DNA from 4 places in the Paenibacillus sp. PvP094 genome. Region 4 is predicted to be linked to each of the others. Evidence: predicted binding sites of a transcription regulator. Region 4 holds the regulator's gene; each other region holds the start of a gene.
The links. The regulator Rex, encoded in region 4, represses fermentation and respiration genes when NADH is low (regulators of the CRP and FNR family bind a similar motif). The targets are predictions, from matches to a motif close to TTGTGAAATATTTCACAA.
Positions count from the first base shown of each region.

Region 1: a site for Rex is predicted at 2,630-2,647, ahead of nadA (quinolinate synthase NadA). Genes of this name have one in related genera too.
Region 2: a site for Rex is predicted at 2,309-2,326, ahead of ABIC22_RS11190 (cytochrome ubiquinol oxidase subunit I). Genes of this name have one in related genera too.
Region 3: a site for Rex is predicted at 2,814-2,831, ahead of adhE (bifunctional acetaldehyde-CoA/alcohol dehydrogenase). Genes of this name have one in related genera too.

Region 1 is NZ_JBEPOM010000001.1:2,006,108-2,012,088, reverse strand. Features, by position in the region: gene hpt (hypoxanthine phosphoribosyltransferase) at 1-277, shown strand, start outside; gene ftsH (ATP-dependent zinc metalloprotease FtsH) at 379-2,424, shown strand; gene nadA (quinolinate synthase NadA) at 2,718-3,656, shown strand; gene nadB (L-aspartate oxidase) at 3,692-5,314, shown strand; gene nadC (carboxylating nicotinate-nucleotide diphosphorylase) at 5,311-5,981, shown strand, end outside.
Region 2 is NZ_JBEPOM010000001.1:2,408,303-2,414,283, reverse strand. Features, by position in the region: gene cydB (cytochrome d ubiquinol oxidase subunit II) at 1-827, opposite strand, end outside; gene ABIC22_RS11190 (cytochrome ubiquinol oxidase subunit I) at 772-2,187, opposite strand; gene ABIC22_RS11185 (hypothetical protein) at 2,573-3,865, shown strand; gene ABIC22_RS11180 (glycosyltransferase) at 3,865-4,755, shown strand; gene ABIC22_RS11175 (glycosyltransferase family 4 protein) at 4,757-5,981, shown strand, end outside.
Region 3 is NZ_JBEPOM010000001.1:4,174,000-4,179,980, reverse strand. Features, by position in the region: gene adhE (bifunctional acetaldehyde-CoA/alcohol dehydrogenase) at 114-2,726, opposite strand; gene ABIC22_RS19190 (Crp/Fnr family transcriptional regulator) at 3,164-3,880, shown strand; gene ABIC22_RS19185 (hypothetical protein) at 3,984-4,694, opposite strand; gene ABIC22_RS19180 (hypothetical protein) at 4,878-5,606, opposite strand; gene ABIC22_RS19175 (winged helix-turn-helix transcriptional regulator) at 5,844-5,981, opposite strand, start outside.
Region 4 is NZ_JBEPOM010000001.1:4,356,142-4,362,122, forward strand. Features, by position in the region: gene dinG (ATP-dependent DNA helicase DinG) at 1-2,814, shown strand, start outside; gene ABIC22_RS20120 (redox-sensing transcriptional repressor Rex) at 3,003-3,656, shown strand; gene ABIC22_RS20125 (amidohydrolase) at 3,643-4,947, shown strand; gene ABIC22_RS20130 (hypothetical protein) at 4,992-5,522, shown strand; gene ABIC22_RS20135 (hypothetical protein) at 5,821-5,981, shown strand, end outside.

The sequences.
Region 1 (5,981 bases), 2.4 Mb from region 4:
GGTTGAAGGCCGTGAGGTTCTCATTGTCGAAGATATTATCGATAGTGGACTTACGCTCAGTTACTTAATTGAACTGCTTCAAAATCGCGGTGCCGAAACGGTGCGCGTGGTTACGCTTTTTGACAAACCTTCAGGCCGTAAGGTTGAGCTTGAAGCTCATTACACCGGCTTTGACATTCCTGACGCATTCATCGTCGGATATGGTTTGGATTATGCCGAGAAGTACCGAAATCTCCCTTACATCGGGATTTTGAAACCGGAAGTATACAGCAGTTAATAAGCATGCTAGTTCCAAGCCCAGTTCTGCTCGTGCCTTCTGTTGAGAAGCCATGTCGGGCTATGTTAAAATAATTAAAGTGTCTCGAGAGGAGGTAGGGGATGAATCGGTTCATCCGGAATTCTGGTTTTTATTTGATTCTTTTTTTAGTCGTGGTGGGCATAGTGCAGTTCGTCAGCAATGGCGGCGAAGCCACAGATAATCCTAGATATGATCAGTTGCGCACGGCGGTTAAGGCGAACAACATCTCGGAATTGACGGTTCAATTCGACGGTCAGTCTTTTCTTGTGACCGGTCAATATAGAGAGAAGCCTAGCGAAGCCAAATCAGAAAATTTCTCAACGTACATTCCTCCTACGGATGAAGCGATTAGTGAGCTTGTTGCGGCAAGTGAAGCTAATAATTTCAAGTTAAATCAGGAGCCAATGAGAGGTGACAGCATCTGGCTGACACTTCTGACATCCTTTATTCCTTTGATCATTATGTTCCTGCTGTTCTTCTTCCTGTTTAATCAGGCACAAGGCGGCGGCGGTAAAGTAATGAACTTTGGTAAAAGCCGTGCCCGTCTCTATAACGAAGAGAAGAAGCGGGTTACATTTGAAGACGTCGCAGGTGCGGACGAAGAGAAGCAGGAGCTTGTTGAGGTCGTTGACTTCCTCAAAGATCCTCGCAAATTCGCAGCTGTAGGTGCACGGATTCCTAAGGGCGTATTGCTCGTGGGGCCTCCGGGTACTGGTAAAACGTTGCTTGCTCGTGCCGTTGCAGGTGAAGCGGGTGTGCCGTTCTTCAGTATCTCGGGTTCTGACTTCGTCGAAATGTTTGTCGGTGTCGGTGCATCCCGTGTACGTGACTTGTTCGAAAATGCAAAGAAAAACGCCCCATGTATCATCTTTATTGACGAGATTGATGCTGTAGGTCGTCAGCGTGGAGCTGGCCTTGGCGGTGGTCACGATGAACGTGAACAAACGCTCAACCAGTTGCTCGTTGAAATGGACGGATTCGGAGCCAACGAGGGTATTATCATCGTGGCTGCAACGAACCGTGCAGATATTCTGGACCCTGCCTTGCTGCGTCCGGGACGTTTTGACCGTCAAATTACGGTTGACCGCCCTGATGTAAAAGGTCGTGAAGCGGTACTGAAAGTACACTCCCGTAACAAACCACTCACAAAAGATGTGAAACTGGACATTATTGCGAAGCGTACAACAGGCTTCTCTGGTGCGGATCTTGAGAATCTCCTGAATGAAGCGGCATTGCTTGCGGCACGCCGTAACAGAAGAGATATTTCCATGCGTGAGGTAGACGAGGCGATCGACCGTGTCATCGTAGGTACGGAGAAGAAAAGCCGTGTCATCAGTGATCGCGAGAAACGAATCGTTGCTTATCACGAAGCAGGCCATACCATTGTAGGATACTTCCTGGAACATGCCGATATGGTACATAAAGTGACCATCATTCCGCGCGGACGTGCGGGTGGATATGTAATCATGTTGCCAAAAGAAGACCGTATGCTGGTTACCAAGCAAGAGCTCTTGGACAAAGTTACAGGGCTCCTCGGGGGCCGTGTGGCAGAAGAATTGTTCATTGGTGAAATTGGTACCGGTGCATACAGTGACTTCCAGCAAGCGACAGGTATTGTTCGCAGCATGGTTATGGAGTACGGTATGAGTGAGAAATTGGGACCTATGCAATTCGGAAGTTCACAAGGACAGGTATTCCTTGGACGGGATATCGGCCATGAACAGAATTACTCGGATTCCATCGCTTATGAGATCGATCAGGAAATGCAGCGCTTTATCAATGAATGTTACGAGAAATGTAAGGACTTGCTCGTAAAACATTCCAAAGAAATGCATTTGATCGCTCAAACGTTGCTTGAAGTGGAGACTCTGGAAATGGATCAGATCAAACAATTGATCGAGACAGGTTCCTTGACTCCAAAACCGGAGAGCGATAATGATAACGAAGGTACGCCAAGTGAAGGCGGAGAACCAATCGTCGATAACATCGGTGATGTGCGTGTTCGCATTCAAGGCAAAGACGAAACACCTGAACCACCTGCCGGAGATATCCCTAACGATGCTCCGAATCTGGATAAAGGCAACAGTAATGATCCAGATGATGGTGGTACGAAGCCAACGTCTTAATGTCTAACAGAACCTGTTCTGAGAACAGATCAAAGAGAGCCGAGAGGCTCTCTTTTTTTGTGCGTTTTGTTCAAATTGCAGAGATAATGATAACTGCGAGCTAGAGCGCGAACTACGCAGGAAACGGTTGATTAGGGTGTTGTTCTGTGCCCTTTTCATTTATTGACAGAGTCGTGAACGTTGTGTACATTAGGTGTTAAACCGCTTGTGATTCGTTTCTCAAGCGAAAATATCGACGCAGATAGTCACAGGAAACGGCGCATGGCGCTGTCCGTCAAAGGAGAGGATCACAGGTGGAAGCTCTGGCTTTAGAGCGCAAGGCTGAGATGAACCGGGAGCTGCGAGCGCGGCTGATGGAGTTGAAGAAGGAACGTAATGCTATTATTCTTGCTCATTATTACCAACGTGACGAAGTACAGGAAGTAGCCGATTTTCGTGGGGATTCATTTCTATTGGCACAGAAAGCCGCACAAACGGATGCGGATGTCATTGTATTCTGCGGGGTTCATTTTATGGGTGAAAGCGCTAAGATTTTGGCCCCGAACAAGACGGTTATTATTCCGGATGAACGTGCTGGATGCCCCATGGCAGACATGGTCAATGTTGAGGGCCTGCGTAAACTGAAAGCGCAGCATCCCAATGCAAAAGTAGTGACGTATATCAATTCCTCGGCTGAGATTAAGGCGGAGACCGACATCTGTTGTACATCGGCCAATGCAGTCCGGGTTATTCAATCTGTTGATTCTGATGAGATTATCTGGGTGCCGGATAAAAACCTCGGACATTATGTTCAGCAGCACACAGACAAAAAAATGATTATCTGGGAAGGGTATTGCAACACTCACGATATGCTGACTGTAAAAGACGTCGTCGAGATGAGAGCCAAATACCCAAATGCCGAGTTTGTCGTACACCCGGAATGTCGTCCCGAAGTCGTGGAGATGGGAGACTTTGTAGGCAGCACGACAGCCATTCTTGAATATTGTAAAAATTCTTCTGCCAAGGAATTTATCGTAGGAACGGAAGATGGTACAGGATACCAGCTGCGACTGGATAGCCCGGATAAACAGTTTCATTTTGCCACCAAGTTCCTGGTGTGTCCAAACATGAAGGTCAACAACCTGAAGAAACTGGTAAAATGCCTGGAAACGATGAAGCCGGAAATTTACGTACCACCGGCCGTTGCCGACAAAGCCAGAGAATCGCTAGAGCGCATGTTACTGGTGAAGTAGCATGCGCTACTCTTGCTCCGAGACAGGTGAATAGGATGATACCGCAATATATAGTGGATTTTGATCTGTCCCAGCTGCCCATTGTGGAGACGGATGTACTAGTTATTGGTTCTGGCATTGCCGGATTATATACAGCCATCAGGGCAAGCAAACATAATCAGGTATTGATGATTACAAAGAAGTCGTTACTGGAGAGCAATACCCGCTATGCACAAGGTGGCATCGCTGCGGTAATCGCTGAAGATGATTCCCCTGCGTACCATCTGCAGGATACACTTGTGGCTGGAGCGGGCCTGTGTCGCCGCGAGGCAGTGGAAGCATTGGTAAACGAAGGCCCGGATGGAGTACAGGAACTAATCCGTCTGGGCACATTGTTTGATGTGGAGAACGGCGAGCTGGCGTTGACGCAGGAGGGTGCGCACAGTCACCGCCGTATTTTGCATGCAAATGGTGATGCGACTGGATACGAGATCGTGAGGGCTCTTGCAGCACAGGCAAGTGCACATTCAGGTATTGAAGTCTGGGATGAGCATTTTGTCATTGACTTGATCACGGATCACGGAGAATGTGTAGGGGCATTGGTTCAGAAGTCTGACGGTACCAAGGTGTTTGTAAAAGCGCGTGCTACGGTGCTCTGCTCCGGTGGGGCGGGGCAATTGTACCGCTATACAACCAACCCGGAGGTTGCCACAGCTGACGGTGTTGCCATGGCATATCGTGCAGGTGCAGTCATTCGCGATATGGAGTTCATTCAATTCCATCCGACATCCCTATGTTATCCGGGTGCTCCGCGCTTCTTGGTTTCTGAAGCGGTACGGGGCGAAGGCGCGTTTCTGCGAAATATCAAAGGTGAGCGTTTTATGGAACGTTATCATCCACAGCTTGAACTCGCTCCGCGCGATATTGTTGCACGAGCGATTGTTAGTGAGATGGAGATGACGAACAGTACATTCGTGTATCTGGATATTACTCATGAATCGGCTGAGTTAATCAAGCACCGATTCCCTACCATATATGAGACATGTATGCGGTACGGACTGGATATGACCACAGACTGGATTCCGGTTGCTCCTGCAGCACACTATATGATGGGCGGCGTCAAAACGGATTTGAACGGGGAGAGCAGCATTGGAAGGTTGTTTGCTTGTGGTGAAGTTTCCTCAACGGGAGTCCACGGAGCCAATCGTCTGGCGAGTAACTCATTGTCTGAAGCCATTGTATTTGGGCACAGAATTGTTGAACGCATTCAAACACTGCCACCGCTAAATTCAATACAAATTGTTTCCCAATTGCCGCCGCATAGTGTCGGGAATAGAACATGGGAAGAGCAACAGCCGATTTCGGAACGGCGTTTGAGTTTGCAGAAGATGATGGTCCGTCAGGTGGGTCTGAGACGTAACGGTGCCGGCTTACAGGGAGCCTTGGATAAACTGGAGAGTGAAATGGACATCTTCAATTATTTGCTGACACACAAGGAAGAGATGGAATACGCCAACCTGTTGACCTGTGCCTGGCTGGTCACCAGTGGAGCATTACATCGTCAGGAGAGTCGGGGAGCACATTACCGTGAGGATTTCCCGCTTCGTGATGATGCGGCTTGGCAGAAGCATAGTTTGCAGCAAAGAGAACAAGCGATTGTGGAGGAATTGATGTCATGATACTGAACGGATATAATGAAGGACTCATCCAATCCATCAAAAACTGGCTTCGAGAGGATGTGGGGGCAGGGGATGTCACTACGAGTGTGACGATTCCGGCAGGCCATCAATCCAAGGCAGTTATTCACGCCAAAGACCACGGGTTCATCGCAGGTATATCGGTAGCTGAACTGGTATTTCAGGTAGTAGACCCATCGCTCGTATTTAGACCGATGGTTCAAGATGGAGATGAGGTTACTCGGGGAACAACGCTGGCAGAAGTGGAAGGAAGCACCCACAGTCTGCTTACAGGTGAGCGTCTGGCGCTAAACTTGCTGCAGCGCATGTCGGGGATTGCAACGCGCACACGTTCATATGTTGATGCATTAGAGGGCCTCTCTACGCGATTGGTGGATACACGTAAAACAACCCCTGGACACCGCATGCTTGAGAAATATGCAGTACGGATCGGTGGAGGGGCGAATCACCGATTCGGATTGTACGATGCGGTTATGATTAAGGATAACCACATTAAAGGGGCAGGCGGCATCAAAGAAGCCGTGAAGCGGGCAAGAGATGTCATTCCTCATACGATGACTATTGAGGTGGAGACTGAGAATCTGACACAGGTGAATGAAGCCTTGCAGGCAGGTGCGGATATCATTATGCTGGACAATATGCATCCGGA
Region 2 (5,981 bases), 1.9 Mb from region 4:
ATAACGGCTCCGGTCATGCCAAAAGCCCAGCCCTCACGCTTATGCCGTACGAAGTAAGCAGCGAGACCCAATGAAACGGCACCAAGGACCACCATGATCCAGAGCGCCCAGCCGCGAACGGCAAACACATCTGTCATGAAGTAGGTCATCACCGCATACACCGCAAGAATGGCGGCCAGCGGCAGCATTAATTTATGTGCCATATTCAACGCCCGTTCCCTGAGATCGCCAACGGTCCGCAAGGAAGCGAACAGCAGCCCATGAACGAGACACAACAAGGTTACACTTAGACCGCCAACAACGGTATACAGGTTGACGATGTCCAGGAATCCCGCACGCATCTGCATCTCCCCATCAATGGGCAGACCCTTCATGAGCGTTGCAAAGACAACTCCGAACAGAAATGGCAGGAGGCTGCTTGAGACGACAATGATGATATCCCATGTTTTGCGCCAGCGCTGCTGCTTCATCTTGCTCCGGAATTCAAAAGCGACTCCACGGCCGATCAATGCGAGTAATACAACGACAAGCGGCAGGTAAAAACCGCTGAACAAGGTGGCATACCAATGCGGAAAAGCAGCGAACATTGCGCCGCCTGCCGTGATTAGCCAGACCTCGTTTCCATCCCAGAACGGACCGATGGAGTTGATCAGGGTACGACGTTCACGATCTGATTTGGCAATCAGGCCTGTGGACATTCCCACACCAAAATCGAAGCCTTCCAAAAAGAAAAAACCGACAAACAATACAGCGATCAACAGAAACCAAAGCTCACTTAGTGACAACGGAATACCCCCCATCCATGCCGAACGGATCGGCCGATTCATCGTGTTCCTCCGGCTTATCTACTGCGTGCGGACCTGCCTTGATCTCACGAACGAACAGATAGACCATGACAATGCCCAGAAGCGTGTAAGCCGCCGTAAACGCAATGGTAGAGAACAGAATCTGGCCTGCGCTCACGTTAGGCGATACACTGGCTTCGGTCGTCATATATCCGAATACCGTCCAAGGCTGCCGTCCCACCTCCGTCATAATCCAGCCCGACGTATTGGCGATGAAAGGCAGGGAGATGGCAAAAACCATCAGGCGCATAAACCATGTTCCAGCTACCTCCAGCTTCTTGCGCAGCGCCAGAAATGTACCGTACAGGGCGAGTACAATCATTAAACCACCTGCAGCAATCATGATACGGAAGCTCCAGAACGTTGTCCGTACTGGCGGGATGTAGTTCCCTGGCCCATATGTCTGCTGATACTCGGCATTGAGTTCCTTCATACCTTGAACACTGCCGGAGAATTTGCTGTAGGATAGATAACTGAGCAATCCGGGAATCTTGATCTCACCGGAGTTCTCCTGTTTGTCAGGATCTATTGCTGCGATGACCGTCCACGGCGCAGGATCTTCCGTTGTTGTCCAAGTTCCTTCACTGGCTGCCATTTTCATCGGCTGCGTCTCCACCAGATATTGCGCCTGGAAGTGCCCGGAGAACGCCACACCGAATGAGGAAACAAGACCAATGATGATGGCAATATTGAACGATTTGCGGAAAATCTCCACATCCTGCTTTTTCATCAATTTGTACGCACTGATGCCGGTTACCACGAAGGCCCCTGTCATTAATGCGCCAAAGATCGTATGCGGGAATTCAACCAGCAGCTGACCATTGGTAAGCAGCGCGAGGAAATCATTCATCTCGGCACGGCCGTTGTTAATCTCGAAACCGACCGGATGCTGCATGAATGAATTGGCTGCCAGAATCCACAATGCGGACAGGAATGTGCCGACAAATACGAGCCAGATACAGGCCAGATGCACCTTTTTGGATAACCGGTCCCACCCGAAAATCCAGAGCCCGATAAATGTAGACTCCATAAAAAACGCCAGTAAGGCTTCAACCGCCAGTGGCGCCCCGAACACATCCCCGACAAAGCGTGAATACTCGGACCAGTTCATGCCGAACTGGAACTCTTGCAGAATACCTGTCACGACCCCGACGGCAAAGTTAATCAGGAACAGCTTGCCCCAGAACTTGGCCATCGTTTTGTAGATCTCCTTGCCCTTGACTACGTACAACGTCTCCATAATGGCTACCAGCAGTACAAGACCGATGGACAGCGGTACAAAAAAGAAATGGAAGATCGTTGTGAGTGCATATTGGATACGCGATAACATAATCGGATCCATACCGTTACCCCTTCTTTCTGTTTACATCGCAGTGATTTGCATTTGGCATGGAAGCTGCACCTTCGCTGTCTGTCCGCCAAATACGTGATGAACGTATTGTGCCAGATTGCCTATTTTGTACATGTGACAATTATCACAATCTACGTTAGAATTGCGAAAAAAATGTGACGATGGTCACACATTGGATAAAATTCAGTCTAATATGCGGCTTATCTGCTTCGTCTATTCAGGGAAGTTGCTCATGTTTGGCACAACATGCCCATATGCTAGAGTCAGACATATCATGCGAAGTGCCTTAAGGGCTGTACATATGATGTGGAGAGATGGAACACCTCCGGAAGCGGAGGCGGAACGTTAGAATGCAGTCAAAGTGAGGTGATGACCTATGGATAAGCCCGAATCGATACCGGAGATCAACGGGAAAACAGCGTCAAATGAGGATGGCAGGAAATTCCCTCCTAATCGGTACATTCTTTTTCCCCGCAAAGGGGGATGGTCCACGTTTCCTTATCCGGACATCGCTGCCCTGCTCTCGGCCGAGGGAGAAGTCTTATATGTAAGCAGTCAGGAACGATCGGAAGAGATGCCCCCGGCCATTTCAGTAATCACCCTGCCAGAAGCTGAGATTCTGCTCCAGCAAAATCACACCGCAGCCGTCATTGCACACCCCTACTGGCTTACAGCAGTTCAATCGCTGCATCCGAAGATCAGCATTGTGCTGCTTCCTGAACCGGCAGGCGATGAAGCAAACTCTCCGCTGTGGGAGGGTTGTATATCCAGACTGGTTGGTACTGCCGATCTGATCGGCACGTCTTCGGAAACACGGTACATGAAGCTGGCCTTTCAGGGCGTCCGCGCGGTCTGGCTGGGCGGTGAAGACAAGGCTCCGGCTGGCTCCATACACAAGGATGATCTCGAAATTCCGCTAAGAGATTATGAGCTGCTTTTTCTTCATGCCCTCAGACAAACCGTTACCAAAGCACCGGACACCATCACTCCGCTCCAGTGCAGCATCCGTGCAGACTATTACCGCCAGCTCCGTTCCAAAACAGGGCCGCATGAGACGATCTCCTTTTTGCTGGCAGCCTATGAATATTTGCTGGACGACTCCCGTGCAGCAGCGTCCCTGAAGGAGGCCTTTACACATGCGATCATGAACGGACGAAGTGATTGTGTGCAATCACACTATCGGTTTCTATCCGCCATTCATGCCAAAGCTGGAGAAGTTGAATCTGCGCTGCAAGTCTACGGAATCAGTGCAGGCAGCGAACAGGAACGGCATCACTATGAACAGCTGTGCCGCTGGCTCGAGGCAGGGGAGAATCAGCTTGTGCAGGCAGAGCTGCTGCGGTTAAACGATGATTACGGAGCTGCGCTGGGGATATTGGACGCGCTTGGAGGAGAAACCGCCCGGCATTGGAAGTTCCGGATATATCAGGAGACCGAATGTGTGGAGGATGCTCTGGCTCTGGTCCATGCGGCAGATATTCAGGATCGTTCCAGCCGCAGGGATTATCAGGAGTTATCAGGGACTGCCATGGCCTTGCGGGGAGATCGTCACGGGGCAGTACGACAGTTTCTCGAAGCCGCGATGGAGAATGAGGAAGCTCTTGCCCGGATTGTGGAGATGGAACTGCTGGACCACGCTGTACAGCAGCTGCTTGGGGAGGTGCCGTGATGCTGGACCCGAAGAAGCGCACGCAGCATAATCAGGGGCTGGGCATGCAGCCTGACATTCGTATTGAAGTTCACCCCTCCTCTTCCGAAGCATTGGCGGATCATCAGATGGACTCGAAGAGCAATGAAGTGGAAAGCGAGGGTTCACGACCCACACCTTCTTCTATCCGCCGTGTCCGCAAAAGTCAGGGGAACAAACTGACCGCCATGCTGCAGGTCCGTAATGAACGCGGACGATACCTCGAGGAAGTCCTCCGTGATCTGAGTGAATTCGTGGATGAGATCGTTATCGTGGATGATGCGAGTACCGATGGAACACCAGATATATGCAGGTCCTATCCAAAAGTTATTCGGCTTGAGAAACTGGAGAAGCCTCTATTTGCTGAGGAATGGCGGCTCCGCAATACGTTATGGCAAGCAGCTGTAAGTACTTCACCGGACTGGCTGCTGTCCGTTGATGCGGATGAACTGTACAGTACGGAGGCCAAGGAAGCAATACGTGATCTGATCAACCAGGACCATGCAGACTGGGTGGCATTCCGATTCTACGATATGTGGGGTGGACGGACCCACTACCGGGATGACGAACTTTGGGGCCTGCACAGACGGCATACGGCATCACTTGTCCGCTATATGCCCGAGTATCCTTACTTTTACCCACAGCAGAACCATCACGTTCCCCGTCTCCCCTTGTCCTGTTCGGTATTGCCTGGCATTCGCACGGAATTAAAAGTACAGCATCTTGGGTGGGCGGGCAGCCTCGAAGACCGGGTTCGCAAGTATCTGCGTTACAAACGCATTGATCCCAGCGGCGAGTGGGGCAGTCTGGAACATTACGAATCCATCCTGGACCCGGAACCTCGGCTGGTTCCCTGGAAGGAGGAGCATTGAGATGGGTGTGGTCAGCATTTTGACACACAGCTTCACGGATGGATACAACCGGGAGTTCGGACGGGTATTCGGAGGGGGGCTTGAACGTTATATTTTGGATCTGTGCAGTGTGATCCGCGAATTGGGGCATAATCCCGAGGTGCATCAGTTGTCATATTATGAAGCATTTCAGACACGTACGGAGCAGATAGATGTATTCGGATACGCCTACGATATGGATGATGTGCCTGAAGCCTTCGAGAGGATGGCGGCGGCAGCCCGCGGCCCTGTCATCTATGCCAGCTGTCTCTGGCAGCCCATCAGCTACAAGCCCGGCAGTCTGGGCATTTGCCACGGCATTAACTGGGATCGTCCCGGATTGCCGCTGGAGACCAAGCAGCAGGTGGCTGAACACATCCAATTGGCACTGGATGGACTGGTACGCATCGTATCGGTGGACTCCCATTTTCAGACCTTTTGCCGGGCAGCATGCACGTTTGATGATCCCCGAAAGGTTGTCCTTATTCCCAATGCTGTGGATACCTCCTATTTCACTCCCGCTCCCCCCAGACCCAGGTTCGGACAGGAACAGGAAGCGGAATGGCTGTCTGCATGGAAGGAGGATCTCGCCAGCCAGGAAGAAGAAGCCGGGGTCTCCATCTCGGGATGGAATGCAAAAGAAGCTGTTCTGCTTGATAACGCTGACAATTCCGATCAGGCAAACGAGATCGCTGATTCTGCTGTCAGCGTCCACAGTACTGTTCTTCCATCACAGATTGTCCGTCCTCTGAGAATTCTGTATCCGCGCCGGATCAGTATGGAACGAGGCATCATACCCATGATGCTTGCGGCAGATCGGCTGCTGGGTGCCTATCCGGATCTGGAGATTGAATTTGCCGGAGAACTGGTCGAAGGCAGCACGGTGGGCAGGGCATTTCGGTATTGGCACCGCACTCATCCGCATCAGGATCGCATCTTGCAGCGTACGTACGACTTCAGGGATATCCGCGAGGCCTACCATCAGGCTGATATTGCCGTGATTCCCACGGTGTTCTCGGAGGGGACCTCCTATGCCTGCCTGGAAGCCATGAGCTGCGGCATCCCGGTCGTTGCCTCCAACGTGGGCGGGTTAAACGATCTCATACAGGACGGGTTTAACGGGCTGCTTGTGCCCCCGGGCGATGACGCACTCACCGCTGCTCTGGTACGCCTGCTGGAGGACAGAGCTGAACGGGAGCGCCTCGGCA
Region 3 (5,981 bases), 180 kb from region 4:
TAACTTCAACGGATCCCCAAAGGATTCCGTCATCGACAAAAAGACGGCAATCGGGGCTCCCCTCCCGGGGAACCCTGAACCTATTGCCTAAACCTTGCTGTTAACGATACTGTTTATTCAAACCGTCCGTAGAACGCATTGCGGTAAACGTCTGCCAGTTCAGTCACCAGCGGCAGTTTCGGATTGGCAGTTGTACATTGGTCTTCGAAAGCACGATCGGCCAGGTAATCTACATGAGCTTCAAAATCCTTGGCATCAAATCCGATTTCCTGGAACGATTCCTCAATACCAAGTGTTTTGTTCAGTTTGCGAATTGCATTGATGAGGCTGTTCACCCCTTCTTCTGTAGTTCGTGCAGGCAATCCCAGAATTCGAGCAATTTCAGCATACCGCTCATCTGCCACAAAGTGCGAATATTTCGGGAATGATGCAAATTTGGTTGGTTTTTTCGCGTTGTAACGAATGACGTGCGGCATCAGGATTGCATTGGTACGTCCATGTGCGGTGTGATACTGTCCGCCCCATTTGTGCGCCAAGCTGTGGTTAATCCCCAGGAACGCGTTAGCAAAAGCCATACCGGCAATCGTCGAAGCATTATGCATTTTCTCACGTGCCAGTTTGTCCCCTTGCAGCGCCGATTGCTCCAGGTATTGGAATACCAGCTGGATCGCTTTGATCGCCAGACCATCCGTGTAATCATTTGCCATAACCGATACATAAGCTTCAATGGCATGAGTCAGTACGTCCATACCTGTATCTGCAACCGCTGTTTTCGGCAGTGAATAGACGAATTCAGGGTCTACGATGGCTACATCCGGTGTAAGCTCATAGTCTGCCAGTGGATATTTGGTGTTGCCCAGATTTTTATCTGTGATTACGGCAAACGATGTTACTTCCGATCCTGTACCCGATGTTGTCGGAATCGCTACGAATTTTGCTTTTGATCCAAGGCGTGGGTATTTATAGATCCGTTTACGGATATCCATGAATTTTTGCTTCAGATCGTTGAAGTCCGTGTCCGGATATTCATAGAACAACCACATGGCTTTGGCAGCGTCCATTGGTGATCCACCACCAAGAGCGATAATGCAGTCAGGCTGGAAGCGGCGCATCATTTCTGTACCGCGGTCTACCGTTGTTGTTGATGGATCGGGCTCTACATCCGAGAATACTTCGATTGCTACCGGCATTTGGCGTTGACGCAGATAATGCTCCACTTTTTCCACATAGCCCAGTTTGACCATCATGGCATCCGTAACGATGGCTACGCGAGTAATATCAGGCATTTTGGCCAGATACTGCGTTGCTCCTTTTTCGAAGTACACTTTGTTTGGCACTTTGAACCATTGCATATTCACGGTACGGCGAGCCACCCTTTTCACGTTGATTAAGTTGACGGCAGTGACATTCGATGAGGTCGAGTTACGGCCATATGAACCGCATCCCAGGGTCAATGACGGCATGTTTGTGTTGTAGATGTCCCCAATGGCACCGTGTGTGGATGGCGAATTCACGATGATCCGTCCTGTTTGCAGACGATCCGCAAATTTGCTTATCACTTCTTCGTTATTCGAATGAATAACAGAGGAGTGCCCCATGCCGCCAAAGGCAACCACTTCCGCAGCACGCTCAATCCCTTCAGCTGCCGTTTTTACTTTGTAACAAGCGAGTACGGGACTTAATTTCTCTGCAGACAGTGGGAACTTGGTGCCGACGCCTTCAATCTCTGCTACAAGAATTTTGGTGCCAGCCGGGACTTCGATACCACACATTTGCGCAATGGTTACTGCCGATTGACCGACAATCGCCGGGTTAACGGCACATTTCTCCGCATTGATGGCACCTGCTGTCAATTTCGCAGCTTCATCCTTATTGACAAAATAACAACCGTTCGCAATCATTTTCTTTTTCACCTGATCAAAGATCGGCTCTTCGATGATGACTGCTTGCTCGGAAGCGCAAATCATGCCGTTATCAAACGATTTGGACAAGATCAGATCCGTTACCGCCTGATTAATATCTGCCGTTTTCTCGATAAAGCAAGGTACATTCCCTGGTCCAACGCCGAGTGCCGGTTTACCACAGCTGTACGCTGCGCGTACCATTGCTGATCCACCTGTCGCCAGAATGAGCGCTACATCGTTATGATTCATCAGTGCATTCGTGCGGTCCATGGAAGGATCATCAATCCACTGGATACAGTCGGCCGGAGCACCATGCTTCACTGCGGCTTCCAGCAGAATTTTGGCGGCTTCGCGGCTGCAGTTCTGAGCTGATGGGTGGAAACCAAAGATGATTGGGTTACGTGTTTTGATGGAAATCAACGCCTTGAACATCGTGGTGGATGTCGGATTGGTCACCGGGGTAATTCCCATGATAATGCCGACTGGCTCCGCTATTTTCTGGAAGCTCTCGTACTCGTTATCTTCAATTACACCTACGGTTTTGTCATATTTGATGCTGTGATACACATATTCTGTTGCAAAGATATTTTTGGTGATTTTATCTTCATACACTCCGCGGCCGGTTTCTTCCACCGCCATTTTGGCAAGCATCATGTGTTTGTCCAGACCTGCCAGTGCCATGGCTTGCACGATGCGGTCAATCTGTTTTTGATCCATGGACATGAATGCTGCGTGTGCTTTATTCGCTTTGTCAATTAACGTTTGAATATACTGACCTGCTGTCGGTTCTTTTGCTGGGGCGACTTCGTTCTTTACAGCCATCTCCCTCATCCTCCTAAAGGTTCGTATTGGTTTTTGGTTTGTCTCTCTTCTTTACGTACACATCGTAACATGTCGAAAAGGTTAATTATGTGATTATTTTCACAAAGTATAACAAATTTAATTTAAGTTTTTTGGAGTTCCTTCCACAGGTCATTTTCACTTCCTATTTAAACTATATAGCTGTCAAATGCAGCCTTCCCTCTCCAAAGTGAATTTAATCACAATGTTTGAAATTTCGCCATTTTTGCCACCTTTCCATGCCCCTCAAACGGTAAGATTAGGTATATACTGAACTTAAAAATTGAACCACCGCAATTTGTACCGTCCTCCCCGGCGGAGATGACCCTAATCAGGACGGTAACGATTGCGGCGAACCATGGAGTGGGGACTGCATGTTTGTAATCCCCCTCCAGTGGATACAAAGGGGAGATAGACTTATGAGAGAACAACTGAGTGTCATGGAAAAACGCGGCAATACCAACTGTTTCTCGGAAGTGAATTTCAATCATCTGCTCGTAACCATGAAAGACCGTACCTATCCTGAAGGGACCCACCTGTATTGGGAAGGTGATGTGTCCGACAAACTTTATTATATGAAAAGGGGCCGTGCCCAGATCACCAAATCAACAGATGAAGGCAAAGAACTTATCATGTACATGTACCAGTCCGGTGATATGATTGGTCAGGCAGATCCGTTCTTCGGTTCCAAGCATACGTTCTCGGCGGAAGTGCTGGAAGACAGTGAAATCGGTGTACTGGAGCATAAAGACCTGGAGATGCTGATCTGTCAGCATTGTGATTTCGCCATTGATTTTATGAAATGGATGGGCATACATCACCGCTTAACCCAAACCAAGTTCCGTGACCTGATGTTATACGGTAAACCTGGTGCGCTCTGTTCCACCTTGATCCGATTGTCCAATTCTTATGGCGAGCCCCACGGCGATCACGTGATTATTCATAAAAAAATTACCCACACGGATCTGTCCAACATGATTGGAGCTACCCGCGAAAGTGTGAACCGCATGCTTAGCGATTTGCGCAAAAAAGATGCCATTGAATATGATAACGGCATGATTGTTATTAAGGACCTGAAGATGCTCCAAGGCATCTGTCATTGTGAATTATGTCCCAATGAGATCTGCCGCATCTAAGCATTAAGTGCTTGAAGTCATCACCTTTCGGTACTAAGCTTAATCTATACGTGACATGAAAAAAGCCCGTCCTCCTGCAGAGGTCCGGGCTTTATAATTATGTTTAAGATGCCGTTAACTGTAATTTAACCGCATCCCGTGGATTCAACTTCATATCCAAACCATTTTCCATCAGTTCCTTATCATTCACCATGATTACCCAACGCTGATTCATGCGAGGAACAACATTTTCAACCGAAACGACGTATTTGTTGTTTTCCGACATTCTGACGATGCCGCTGGACTTAAGTACATCCCGAACCGTGCACTCCTGGATATAGACACCCGCATATTGACGATTAAGGTCTGGCATAATATTGCCGCCGCTGATCTTGAGCAGGGTTGTCTGATATGCAACACCTTCTCCTGTACTGTCGGCGGCTTTTACGTAAATGATCACTTCATCCTTGGCATGAAGCTCCATGCCCCAGTTTTCCGGATCAATATCCTTGCCGTTTAGCTTAACTGCCCAGCTTAGCGAGGAATCAAGTGAAACTTCCCCTACGGATTGAATCCGCTTGCCGTCGGCCGTAAAATCAACCAGACCACTGTTCAATAGCGCCTTCTTAAGCGTGAGTCCTTCACTAAAATCCCTCTTAATCGACTTCGTTGCATCAGGCAAAAAAGTGCTTCCATCGACAGCAACGGTAATGGTATTGGAAGTATCGGTCTCCTTGACCACCGGCTGTTCAGAAGGCTGTGTCTCTGTACATCCGGCTAGAATTGCCATAATAAGCAAACATAAACCGATGTAACCGGGGAACTTCTTCATCATGTCGGTAACACCACCCTGCGTAAAATCTTCACCCTGTTGTCCATAACTTCTATTATGGCACAATATTCATCCAAAAAAAGTGTCAATGCCGTTACTTTTCTTCCATATTCCTTCCTGCAGCACAAAGAGCCCACTAACGGGCTCCTTCGTTCGGATCGTTCAACCCTTATATTTATTTACCCTCTATTGAACACAAGCCTGCATATAAGTCCGGCCCCCGTCCCCATTTTTCAGGTACGGATTAAGCCCATGGAACTGTTCCTCCGACACATATACACCTGTCAAAAGTCGCCCTTCGAGCAGCTCTCCATCCATCTGTACACAGAATGTAGGAGCTGTTACGTATTCCTGATACAGCGGGATCTGACTGTACGGATGGTGAATCTTGAAGAGCTTGCCCTGCTCATGCAGGGGACGTTCTGAGAAGTATGTCGGTACAATGTACCGGGCGATGACATCCAGCTCTTGTGTGGTATAAAAAGCTTCATCACCAAGCCATGGTGCCAGCAGCCTGATTTTTTCATATTGAGACCATACAATGGCTTGAATTAGCATTTCGGGTTTCACATATCTTCGTTTCCCGGCAGTTCCAATAAGCTGACCACGTGGAAAATCATCATCCAGCTTATCCTGCACAGATCCCTGGTATTTTAATTCACAACCAATGCATTTCCAGCCTGACGATGTCTGAATCCACTTTTGCAGGACAACCGGAGCCAGTTCCTGCCCGGTGCTGTTTCCAAGTGTAGATGCTTCCCCTGGGTCCGGGTTACCCACGCGGGGATTAACATAATATTTAAACAGTTCCGCAGCTTTTTTGTAAATCAGATGAACCTGAATGGATGCGCTCTCAAGTTCCGCAATATCTTGCTTGCCGTAGCGTACTTCACGGGATAAGCTTTCTTCTCTCATGACAAGTGGCCTCCTCGCTCCGGCCGCCTGCGGCCATTTTTCTTAAATTATACTATAACTTCTGTCAATATGTGCAAGGCCTGCAGGAAAAAGGTGGTTTCTTTCTACCTTCCTGTATATTGAACAGACAAGCCGTGATGACTGATTAAGCATATAAGACAAAAAACTCCTGATTTCAGCGAAATCAAGAGCTCTCTGTTGTCAGGTCACATCATTGAGCCTGGACATATGAATCGTTTAATCTACCCATTGCTCTGCCCAATCCTGAATTTGGTTCATTACAGGCTGCAAAGCTTTCCCTTTTTCTGTTAGCTCGTATTCAATACGAACCGGCGTCTCGGGATAAACATGACGAATCAGAATACCTTCACTCTC
Region 4 (5,981 bases):
ATACAAGCCGGACTTGCCATCATAGATCATGACTACAGCATAACTCAAATATATAGTTCTTATGTAAACCCTGGTGTGCCTATTCCTCCATTTATTACGGGATTAACCGGGATTACTGACGAAGATGTGGCGGACGCTCCCTCACTCGAAGAGATGATGATGGAGATGGTTCCGCTGCTTGACGATGTTGTCCTGGTGGGACACAACGTGGCTTTTGATTTTCATTTCCTTCAGAATGCGCTTGACCGATGCGGCTACTTGCCGTTCACCGGACGTATTCTGGATACCATTGATTTTCTCAAAATTTCATTTCCTTCACTTGGTTCTTATCAACTGGGGTATGTATCTTCAGAATTCGGATTCCAGCACGACCGTCCTCATCAGGCAGACAGTGATGCTTTGGCAACGGCCTATGTGCTCCTGAAGTGTTTGGATGAACTGCGTCAACTGCCATTGATTACGATACAGCGTCTCAGCGACCTGTTTGCACCTGAGGACAGCGATCTGGGCTGGTTCTTCGACGGCATGCGCAGTGAGAAGGAAGCAGAGCCCATACAGGATCTGGATGGACATACGTATTACCGCCAATTGGCCTTGAATGTGAGTGATTGGACTGAGATCGGTGCTCCACGCGATGAACGCGAAGGTAATCCGCTCGAAGGTGTAAGTTTTGAGCAGTATATGGATCAGGTCCGGGCCAATCTGCAGGATACCCTGGATCACTATGAAGAACGCGAGGCACAGACACAGATGTTCAGCAGTGTAAGGCAAGCGCTGGACGAAGAAAAGCATTTGTTAATTGAAGCAGGTACGGGTACGGGGAAATCCCTGGGGTACTTGCTGCCGGCCATATATGAAAGTGTGAAGCAGGAACGAAAAGTAATGGTTAGCACGCATACCATCAACCTGCAGGAACAGCTTCGGGAGCGTGATATCCCGCTGCTGACCAAAGTGGTGCCTTTTCCGTTTAAGGCTGCCGTGTTCAAAGGTCGGGGGCACTACCTGTGTCTTCGGAAGTTTGAGCACAAGATCAACAAACGTGAGTTCGCTACACCGAAAGAAGATTATTTTACAGCGGCTCAGATGATTGTGTGGCTCACCCAGACAGAGACTGGAGATGACGAGGAGCTGAACCTCAGTGCGCGCGGTGGGGACTTTTGGGAAACGGTACAGAGCGAATCGGAATCCTGCCTGGGACGTTCTTGTCCGTGGTTCAGGAAGTGCTTCTACCATCGGGCGAAGCATGAAGCAGGATTGTCCGATATCGTCATTACGAATCATTCTAAATTGTTTACGGATGTAAAAGCAGCTCACCAGCTTCTTCCTGCTTACGATAGTCTCGTAATCGACGAGGCTCATCATCTTGAGGATGTGGCGGGTAAGCACCTGGGTCTTCACATGAAATATTTCACGTTGGTTCATACCCTGACCCGATTGTTTAAGGATAGTCGGAACGGTCAGCTTCCCATGCTGCGAACACAACTGGCGGGGCATGAAAATTCGGTGCAGTGGGGCTCAGTCATTGACCAGATGTTTCCGCTCGCTGTTGAAGTCAAAGAAATGTGGGATCGTTTGAGCGATGCCTTGTTTAACCTGCTGCCTGAGCGGAGTGATGCTTCTCCGGGAGAAACGGGGCAATTTTCCCTCAGACTGAAGCCTTCAATGAAACCGGCGAAGTGGCAGGAGCTGCAGGATTACGAGAACCAGATTTATGTCACACTGGGGGACTTGATCCGCAAGGGAGACAAGCTGCTTCTTGAAGTGAAAGAAGACCAGGACGATTATCAATCGGATAGCTTGATCACGGACATTACAAGTCTGCTTAAGGATTTGGCAACGCTCAAAGAAAACCTTCGTTTCTTCATGCGAATGGATGATGCCAAAACGGTATACTGGATGGAGGCAAGCGGCCAATTCCGCAGCAAATCACTGCAGCTGTATGCCGTTCCTGTCGATGTTAGTGCACAGTTGAAGGACATGTTCTTCGATAAAAAGAAAAGCGTTGTCCTTACTTCGGCTACGCTCTCGGTCGATAAGTCATTTCAGTTCATGATTGAACAGCTTGGCTTGCAGGAAGCAGCCGATAATAACCGTTTGCTGACGTCCATGCTGCCATCGCCATTCCGGTATAGGGACCAGGCTTTGCTGGTCATCCCTCGTGATTTCCCAAGCGTAAAAGGCAGTGTGGGGGATGCTCACTTTGTCGACATGCTTGTACGATCTCTGGCCGAAACGGCTATTGCGACAAAGGGCCGCATGATGGTGCTCTTTACTTCATACCGAATGCTGCGCCAGGTTTACGACCCATTAAAAGAAGCGCTGTCGGGTAACGATATTTCGCTGCTTGGTCAAGGCGTTGATAGTGGCAGTCGTTCCAAGTTAACACGCAGGTTCCAGGATGCAAAAGCAACCGTTCTGCTGGGCACCAGCAGTTTCTGGGAAGGGGTAGATATCCCTGGCGAGGCGCTAACCTGTCTGGCCATTGTGAGATTGCCCTTCCAGCCACCGAACCATCCGCTTGTCGAGGCGAAGAGTGAACTGCTGCAGGAACAGAAAAAGAATCCGTTTATGAAGCTGTCTGTTCCACAGGCCGTCATCCGTTTCAAGCAGGGATTCGGCAGGCTTGTTCGTACGGCCAAGGATCGGGGCATTGTCATCGTTTACGATACAAGGGTAATTGAGTCTTATTACGGAAAGTATTTCCTATATTCATTACCCGGTCCCAAAATGGAACATATGCTGACTGAACAGATGGTTCCACGGATTAGCGAGTGGCTGGAAACACCAGCACAGGATGAAACTACGGCGAATTAGGGATGACGTCGTTGCGTAATAAGGGCTTCTCGCTGTAAACTTTATTAGGGTGTGAATTATTTTTGAAGCACTTTTAACTTGATATTTTATAAGGCATCTTGCATGATTTCATTCGGAAACGAAAAAGGTTATGCGGGATGCTACATTTTTATTTATCTATTGTGGCCTTGGTAAGGGGGAGTAATGTAATGAAATCAGATAAAATTTCGGAAGCTGTGGTACGCAGATTGCCTGTTTACTTGCGCTATTTGAATGAACTGCATCAACGTGAGGTAGGCACGGTGTCATCACAGGAACTGGGACTACGCCTGGATCTTAATCCTGCCCAGATTCGCAAAGACCTTGCATACTTTGGGGACTTCGGTCGCAAAGGCATTGGATATGACGTATCGTATCTAATCGAGAAAATCCGTCATATTTTGAAAATTGATCAGCAAATCAATGTTGCTCTGGTCGGAGCTGGTAACTTGGGACATGCATTGTCCAATTACAACGCCTATCTGAAAGACAACATGAAAATTGTTGCTGTTTTCGATGCATACGGTCCTAAGATCGGCAGTCAGATTAACAGCCTGAAAGTACAGCCCATGAATGAACTAACGGATTCGGTCAAAAAAGATAATATTCGTATTGGAATCATTACCGTTCCGGATACCGAAGCTCAGAACGTAGCCGATCAGCTCGTGGAATCCGGCATTGAAGCGATTCTGAACTTTGCACCTACCATCTTGAAAACACCACCGCACGTCCGCATTCATCATGCTGATTTTACAACGGATCTGCTTAGCCTGGCTTATTATCTGGAGAACGGAAAGGACGACGAGGAAGATGACGACAAATAGATGGGTAATTCATAACGGCAAATTTGCTGTAAATAGTGGTACGGAATGGACCGTGGTTCAAGGGTATATGGTCGTTGAAGAGGATAAGATTGTGCATATTGGTGAGACACTGCCGGATGGAGATGAGAGCCTGCCAAAGGTTGATGGCAAAGGACTGGTCTTTTTGCCGGGTCTGATCAATACGCATGGTCACGCAGCCATGTCGCTTCTGAGAGGCCACGGGGACGATCTGGCCCTGCAAGTATGGCTTCAGGAGAAAATGTGGCCTATGGAGGCGAAAATGACGTCTGAGGACGTGTATTGGGGTACCTCCCTTTCTGTATTAGAAATGCTGAAAGGCGGAACAACGGCATTCCTGGATATGTATGATCATATGGACCAGGTGGCAAAAGTAGTTGAACAATCCGGGATTCGTGCCGCATTGGCACGTGGTGTCATTGGTCTCTGTTCCGAAGAAGAGCAAATGCGCAAACTGCAAGAATCGGCTGCGTTTGCACGCGAGTGGAACGGACAGGCTGGTGGTCGAATTACGACGATCATCTCACCGCATGCGCCGTATACTTGCCCTCCGGATTACATAGAGAAGCTGGTACAGGTTGCACATGATCTGGATCTGCCGCTGCACACCCATATGTCGGAAACCCTTCGCGAAGTCGAACAGAATGTAACGGATTATGGACTGCGTCCAGTGGTACATCTGGAAAAGCTCGGTTTCTTCTCTCGACCTTCTCTCGTAGCTCACGCCGTGCATTTGAATGATGAGGAGATTGAAATTCTGGCACGCCATGATGTAGCGGTCTCTCACAATCCGGGAAGCAACCTGAAGCTTGCTTCGGGTGTTGCGCGTGTTCCGGATCTGCTGAAAGCTGGAGTAACCGTATCTCTGGGAACAGACGGACCAGCAAGCAACAACAACCTGGATATGTTTGAAGAGATGAGACTGGCTGCTTTGATTCACAAGGGAGTATCCGGTGACCCAACAGCGGTTCCAGCGGGAGAAGCGCTGCTACTTGGAACGGGGTATGGTGCCAAATCCATCTTCCTGAACAATACGGGAGCACTTCAAGTCGGCATGAAGGCTGATTTCATTGCGCTAAATATTGAACAAGCACACTTCTATCCGCACACGGATCTGATCTCTCATACCATTTACTCCGCTTCAGCCAAGGATGTGGAGCATGTATGGGTTGACGGCAAACAGCTGGTGAAACATGGTGAATGTCTTACTATGGATGAAGAGCGCATTCTGCGCGAGTCTCAACTTGCATTTGACGGACTGCTCGCCCGTTAATTTCAGAATAGCAGCAGCGTCATAGGGGAAAGGAAGTTCGGCTTTTGAAAAGAAAAAAGAAATGGATCTGGATCTCGCTGCTTATCCTAATTTTGATTCTGTTTGGATTACAGCGCTTCTATGTCTATATTACCCAGGACCAGCGCAACGAAGAAGCGCTAGCTATTCAAGCGGCGCAGGAGCAGCTCGGGATAACTTCTTATGAGGATCTCCGAAAATACGTCTGGGGTCAAAAAGAAGGCGAAGATAACATTTACTGGACGATGATGGCCAAAAATAAAGATAATCAGGACATCGCCGTCTGGGTTAAGTTTGATGCAACCAATAAACCGGTCACAGGAAGCAATGCTGTGCACAGTGAATTGCTGCAGAACGGGTTATCGGAAGCACAAGTTCGCAATCGATTCAGCTCTGAAGTACCGGGCGGAGAGATCAAACGAATTATGCCTGGAGTCGTCAATGGCGTCTATGTATGGCAAGTTTATTACAATGATGATACGCACAACTATTATCGATTCTATCGCTTCAGCAATGGAGAACAGGTTGATTTGGTCTATACGATTCCAAACAGTTAACAGATATTCAGAGATTTTTTAGGTAAAATCTTCAAAGAACCGGCAGACGGAACCCCGCCTGATCCGGTTTTTTGGCGTATCTCGAAAATTATTCTGGATTTGAATAGTTAAAATTAATAATTTATTCATATTTTCGCCTTCGAAATTGTATATACGATGTGATATACTCAAATATGTATTCAAGGTTACATCAAACAGAAATAAAACCTGTTGGGCACATCACAGGTCATTCGTACACAATTCATATTATGCCTATAAGCTATAGGGATGGGCCAAAAATTTGGGAGGGGAAACTCACTTGAAGCTAAAAGTATTGCCTATTGCTTTAACTGCCGTCATTTCAGCCGTTGTGTTGTTTGGAGGTTGGTTTGTGTATCGTCAGGTGGCCATGCAGAATCCGATTGAAAAAATGGTAACCCAGTATGAAGGGGTTAATGATGTTCAGTTAACTATTAACCG